2 linked regions of the Deinococcus aerius genome follow. The protein of the gene in region 2 interacts with the protein of the main gene of each other region in a pairwise test. Links are inferred from orthologs where the notes say so. Each region holds a gene or a part of one and is shown on either strand. Other genes may lie near its edges.

What was found.
Region 1: the proteins of DAERI_RS04945 (region 2) and rlmB interact in binary tests that used the Escherichia coli proteins (3 or more experiments, as listed by UniProt). The link is inferred for Deinococcus aerius from one-to-one orthologs.

Annotation. Positions count from the first base shown.
Region 1 is NZ_BFAG01000005.1:200,413-203,623, forward strand. What follows is about bases 147-3,047. They hold rlmB (23S rRNA (guanosine(2251)-2'-O)-methyltransferase RlmB), read right to left. Parts: upstream 2,005-3,047; coding sequence 1,288-2,004; downstream 147-1,287. Other genes in these bases: DAERI_RS09160 (hypothetical protein), read left to right, coding at 155-373; DAERI_RS09165 (aldose 1-epimerase), read right to left, coding at 395-1,291; DAERI_RS09175 (DUF3197 domain-containing protein), read right to left, coding at 2,025-2,456; DAERI_RS09180 (S4 domain-containing protein), read left to right, coding at 2,520-3,047. In the rest of the region: DAERI_RS09155 (S1C family serine protease), read left to right, coding at 1-106; more of DAERI_RS09180, read left to right, coding at 3,048-3,211. UniProt on the Escherichia coli protein: Specifically methylates the ribose of guanosine 2251 in 23S rRNA.
Region 2 is NZ_BFAG01000003.1:17,660-20,796, reverse strand. The notes cover bases 58-2,884. They hold DAERI_RS04945 (NAD(P)H-hydrate dehydratase), read right to left. Parts: upstream 2,293-2,884; coding sequence 823-2,292; downstream 58-822. Other genes in these bases: DAERI_RS22310 (tetratricopeptide repeat protein), read right to left, coding at 2,294-2,884; DAERI_RS04950 (DUF4388 domain-containing protein), read right to left, coding at 104-808. In the rest of the region: more of DAERI_RS22310, read right to left, coding at 2,885-3,137. UniProt on the Escherichia coli protein: Bifunctional enzyme that catalyzes the epimerization of the S- and R-forms of NAD(P)HX and the dehydration of the S-form of NAD(P)HX at the expense of ADP, which is converted to AMP.

The sequences.
Region 1 (3,211 bases), on a different replicon or contig from region 2:
GAGCGTGGGCGACACGATCACCCTGGGCTACCTGCGGGGGAACGAGCGGCGCGAGGCCCGCATCACCCTCGTCGGAGGGCGCTCGGTCCCGGACCTGAACCCCTGATCACGCTCCTCCGGGCCGCGCCTCACCTGCGCGGCGAACCCTGGAACCATGTCACGTGCCTTCGTGAAGGAAGACGGCGGCGAACGCTGGACCCCGCCCGCAGCCGCCCGCGCCTACCGCCTGATTTGGCGGGGTCCGGGCGGTCCCGAGACGGTGCGCGAGACCGACGACCTGCTCGGCGCCCTGCGCTGGCTGGAAACCCGGGGCCGCCCCGGCTTCGAGCTGCGGGGCGACGACGGGGCGCTGCTCGCCACGATGACCGCGTAGCGAGGCGGCCGGGTCAGCCGTCTACCACTCGCCCTCTAGCGTGATCCGCGCAGCACCCGCCAGGCTCTGCCCAGGGCTCAACGTCCGCATGTCCGTCCCGCCCACGCCCCGCGCCGCCAGGTTGAAGGCGTCGGTCGCGTGGCTGACGGGCTCCAGGGCGAGGCTGCCGTCCGGCGCGGTGTAGACCACCAGGTGCGAGAACACGGGGTCGGCGGTCAGGACGAGGGCGCGCGTACCCCAGTCGAGGCGGGCCGTGCCGTCCCAGGCGGTGTATACCCGGTCGAACTGCTCTTTACCGATCTCGCGGGACGTTCGGTAGTCCTCGTCGGGCCGGACGGGGCGTGCCTCGGCCGTTGGCAGTTGCCGCTCACCGGTGTCGTAGAGCAGCGCCGCGTCGAAGCTCAGCCGGGGGTCCACGCCGTCCTCCCGCCGCTGAAAGTACGGGTGAAGGCCCATCCCGGCGGGCATCTCCGAGGTGTCGGCATTCGTCAGGGTCACGCTGAGATCGAGGTGCGGTCCGTGCAGCAGGTACTCCACCCGGGCGGTGAAGGCCCAGGGCCAGTTCATGTCAGCAAAATCCCGGCTGTCGAAGTCACAGCGCAGGTGCTGTTCAGAGGGGCGCGAAACTTGCCAGGGCCGATTCCGCACGTCGCCGTGCTGGGTCAGGCCGTCCTTCGTTGTGGCCCGGAGTTGGACCTCCCGTCCCCCAAAGGTGAAGCGCGCGTCCCGGATGCGGTTGGAGAAGGGCAGCAGGGTGAAGCAGGCGCACTGGCTGCTCGTCTCCACCTTGGAGAGGTCCACCGGGCGCAGGACCGGACGGCCCGAGGCGGCCCGGAGGTTGAGCACGCTCGCGCCGAGTTCGGGCAGTACCTCCAGTGTCAGGCGCTCGCTGGCGATGGTTTCGACCCGGAAGGTCACTTCGCCCCCCTCGTCCGCGCCGCCTCGTACAGCAGGATACCCGCCGCGACGGAGGCGTTCAGGGACTGCACCTGTCCCCGGGTGGGAATCCGCACGAGCGCGTCGCACTTCTCGCGGACCAGGCGCCTCAGCCCCTCGCCCTCCGCACCGATCACCAGGGCGACCTTGCCGCTGAAATCCGTGCTGCCCACGTCCTGCGCCGCCTCGCCCGCCGCGCCGTAGACCCACACGCCGCCCTGCTTGAGCTGCTCCATCAGGCGCGGGAGGTTCTTCGTCTGCGCGACCGGGAGGTAGCTCGTCGCCCCCGCCGCCGTCTTGGCGACGACCGGGGAGAGGGGGGCGCTGCGCCGTTCCTCCACCACGACGCCGTGCGCGCCCAATACTTCCGCCGAGCGGATGATCGCCCCGAAGTTGCGCGGGTTGGTGATGCCGTCGAGGAGGACGATCAGCAGGTCTTCCCCCCGCGCCTCGGCCCGGTCGAGGATGTCGTCCACCGTCGCCCATTCCAGGTCCTCGACCTCCGCGATGACGCCCTGGTGCTGGGTCGTACCCGCGATCTGGTCGAGCTCGATGCGGGGGGCAAACCGCACCCGCACGTCAAAACCCTTGAGGTCGCGCACGAACGCCTCCTCGACGCCCCGCGCGACAAGCACCTCGGTCACGCGCCCGTCGCGCAGGGCTTCGAGCACCGGATTCCGTCCGTACAGCAACATGGGGGCAGTCTAGCGGGGGTTCATTCCTCCCACTCGTCGGCGGTTCGGCGTTTGGGCAGCGTGGTGTAGATCGCGGGGTCGCTGGGATTGCTCGCGGCGATCAGCCGGGCCACCTCGCCCTCGTCCGGCTCGGCGAGGACGCGCACGAAGTCGGGGGGCGGCAGGATCGTCTCGCGCACCGGCCAGCCGCGCTCCTGCGCCCAGCGGGTCAGGTCGGCGAGGGCCTGGGCGCCCACCGCGCCGTACTCCGGGCCGAAGGCGGGCGCGGTGATGAGGGCGTCTTCTCCCAAGATGAAGAGGGCCGCGTAGCGGGTGGCGGGGCGGTCCCCCTGCCGGTCGCTAATCAGGATGAGCCGGCCGCCCCCGCGGTCCACGCCCTCTAACTGCGAGAGGACGGCGTGCAGCGTCTCCAGCGGTGCCCCGGGCACCCCGAACGGGTCAGCGATCTGCATGGGGGCCAGTGTAGAGGAGCGGGCGCGCGGCGTCCCCGGTTCCCGCGACGCTATCCTGCGCCCATGAAGCAGAAGCTCCCCACGCTGGTGGCGCAGGCGCGAGGTGGGCGCGTGGTCCGCACCCCCTTTCTCGACGGTGATGACATCGACCGCCGCCAACTCCAGGACGACGAGGTGCGCTTCGTGATCGCGGGCGGCTTCCCCGACGCCCGGCGGGTGATCCTCACCCTGTATCCCGCTCATATTCCCGAGGTGGACAGCGGCGTGACCGTGCTGCGCGTAACCCCACAGGCGGGCGGTCCCCCCTGGGACGTGCAGGACTTCACCGTGCATCTGCGCCGCCTGAACCTGCCCGAAGACGGGCTCGGCGACGTGCGCGAGGAGCGCGGCGGCTCCTTCCTGATCGCTGCTACCGGCAAGGCCGCGCAGACGCTGGAAGGCCTCACCGAACTGGGGGGCCGCGAGGTCGAGGTCGAGGAGGTCGGCGAGACGGCGGGGCGGGGCTCCAAGACGCGCGAGGTCGTGGTGCCCTCCATGCGGGTGGACGTGGTGGGGGCCAAGGGTTTTGGCGTCAGCCGCGCCTACTTCCAGCAGGGGATCGACGGGGGCAAGGTGCGCCTGAACGGCCAGCCCGCCCGCGCCAGTTCCGAGATCCGCGAGGGCGACAGCCTCAGCGCCGAGGGGATCGGGCGCATCGACTTCCGCCGCGTGGTGAACGAGACCCGGCGCGGCAATTTCAAGGTGGAACTGGAAGT
Region 2 (3,137 bases):
GTTCAAGGGGGAGGGGCCTTCTGGCCGGCCTGCAGGGCTTTTCTCTGTGAGAGCCCTCCGCGCGGCACTCGGCCCCTGGTGGGGGAGGAAGCAAAACTTCCCCCTACCGCAGGTGCTTCTCCTCCCAGATCAGGTCGCGCAGGACCCAGCCGCTGCCGGGGAACCGCAGCCCCGCACGAATTTCGGCGAGGAGGTGGTCGCGCACGGCCCACTCGTCCAGGCCCCCGGCGATCACCTCGCCGAGGTTGCGCTCGCCGTCCAGCGCCCTTGCCACGGGGGACGGCGTCACCCGGGTCGTGCCCGAGCGCAGGCGCAGGCTGTGCCAGGCGTAGCGCCCGGTCGGTTCTACCCGGCCCTGCCGCACCGCCTCGGCGAGGGTCTGGGCAACCTCGAAGAGGGGCAGCTCGGCCTGCCGCGCCGCGCCGCGCACGCTGCGGCCCCCCGGCTCGTCGAAGAGCGGCACGCCCCCCTGAAAGACCCGGCTGGGGCTGCCGATCACGGCGCAGATCTGCTCCCACTCGTCGGAAGCCCGCGCCCAGTCGGTCATAAAGTGATCGTAGGGGGCCAGGGGCGAGCCGGTCACGGCGCTCGGCTTGAACTCGAAACTGCCCTCGTCGGGAAGCATCGGGCTGGCGTGCAGCGCGTCCACGCCCAGCCAGTCGAGAATGCCGCCGCCCACGATCTCGCCGCCCACAAAGGCGACCGTGTAGGGCACCTCGGCCTTCACGTCGAGCACGCCGGTCTGCCGGGTGGTGTTCACCAGTTCCAGAATCCCCATCAGGGGCAGGTCGGAGAGGAGTCCCTGCATGTGTGGGGTTCAGCCTACCCCATCCCCCGCAGGTCGAGCCACGCCCCCCCCAACTCCGCGCTCACGTCGGTGGCGATCAGCCCGTAGCCGTGCCGTGCCCCGGCCCGTTCCCCCGCCCGCGCGTGCAGCCGCACCCCCGCCGCGGCGGCGTCAGGGGCCGACAAACCTTGCCCCAGCAGCGCCGCAATCACCCCGGAGAGGGTGTCCCCCATGCCCGCGCTCGCCATCCCGGGGTGTCCGCCACGGCTGATGCTGAGCCCCCCCGCGTGCGCGACCACGGAGGGGCCGCCCTTAAGCACGACTACGCCCCCGAAGCGCTCCTGCAGCCTTCTCGCGGCTGTCAGCGGATCGCGCGTGATCTCCCCTGTACTCGTCCCCAGCAGCCGAGCCGCCTCGCCGGGGTGGGGTGTCCAGACGCAGACAACGTGCCCGGCCCCGGCGAGTTCGGGCTGAAGGGCGTCGGCGTCGAGGACGGTGGGAATGTTCCAGGCGAGGAGTTGCCGGGCCAGATGGACGGCGTCCGGCCCCAATCCCATTCCCACACACAGGGCGTCCGGCGCCCCGTGCGCCCGCGCCTCCTCCAGCGCCCGGCCCAACTCCGCGTGCCGCCGAACCATCAACTCGGGCGTGACGAGGGGAACGTCCGCGGATGAGTGAATCGTCACCAGCCCTGACCCCGCCCGCAGCGCCCCCAACCCCGCCAGGGCCGCCGCCCCAACTGTGCCGGGATGCCCCCCGACCACCCACACCCGCCCGGCGGTGCCCTTGTGGGCGTCGGGGGAGCGCATGGGCAGCAGCGCCGCAACCTCCGCGTCGGTGGGCCGGGTGGCGAGGGCATGCTCCGCCCGCCACTCTCCCGGCACCCGCAGCGGCGCGAGCACGACTTCCCCAACCCCGTGCGCGGCGGGGCCGAACAGCAGCGCGGTCTTGAGGCCGGTCAGGGTCACGGTCAGGTCGGCACGCACCGACTCGTCCGGCGCGTCGGCGCTTGCCCCGTCCAAGCCGCTCGGCAGGTCGATGGCGACGACCCTTGCGCCCCCGGCCCGCGCCGCGTTCACCGCTTCAACCACCCCAACGAGTTCTGGGCGCAGCGGTGGCGTGAAGCCGGTCCCCAGCAATCCGTCCACGAGCACGTCCGCACTCTGGGAGGCGCGGGTGACGGCCTGCGGGGCCAGCGGTCCCAGCTTCACCCCGAAGGCCGCCAGCCGCCGCCGGTTGAGCCGGGTGAGGGGATGCTTGGCCGGGGCAGCGAGGACCTCCACCCCATGTCCCACCGCCGCGAGGTGCCGCGCGGCCACCAGAGCGTCCCCACCATTCGCGCCGCCCCCCGCCAGGAGCAGGACCCGGCGCCCGGGGAAGCGTTCATGAACGGCGTCCGCCACCGCCCGGCCCGCCTCCTCCATGGCGAGGTCGAGGAGGCCCGCCGCCTCCAGCCGCGCGTCCAGGGCGCGCACCCCCCCCGGGGCGTACACGAACTCCGGCATCCTAGTGGCCCGCCCCGCGCACGATCAGGAACAGGATGAGCACCGCCGCCGCCAGCAGCACCCAGCGCAGGGTCCGCAGCCGGGCGTTTGTGCGGAACTGCTCGCGCATCTCCTCGCGGGTGTCCTCCTGCGAGCGCTTCACGCTCAGGCGCTGGGCGCGGCGGATCGAGCCCACCGACTCGTACACCTTGCCCTGCCGCCGCAGCGCCACCCCGAGATTGTGGTGCGCCCCGTCGTAGTCGGGGTTGAGCCGCAGCACCTCGCGGTAGCGGGTCTCCGCCGCCCCGGGCTGTCCCGCCTCCAGCTCCAGGTTGCCGATGTTCGTGATCGCCCGGTAGTGGCTGGGGTCGGTGCCCAGCGCCTCCTCGAACGCCCCGCGGGCCTCGCCCGGCTCCTCGCGCAGCGCGTGCAGCACGCCGACCGCGTTCAGCGCCTCCGCCCGGGTCAGGGGGTGCGCGAAGGCCGGGGTTAACCGCTCCCGCAGCGCGCCCGGCTCCGTCTCGCCGCCGCTCCCGTTGCCCAGCCCCTCCAGGGCCGCCAGCGCGGGGGTGAGCGTGCCGGGCGACAGTAGGGAGGTCAGCAGCGCCGCCTCACCCGTCAGGCCGCGCGCCCGCGCCGCCTCCAGCGCCTCCTGGGTGGCGGCCCAACTGCGCCGCGCCTGTCCCGGGCGCCGCGCCCGCACGCCGTCCTGCACGCCGACCGCCCCGTCGAGCGCGGCGACCACCTCGGGCGGAGCCCCCGCGAGGCGGGCGGCCGCCAGGGCCCGCCGCCACTCGCCCGCGCGGGCGAACGCCGTCCAGTCCCGGGGCGGCTCGGCGGTGAGGGGTTCGGTGGGGGGGCGGGGT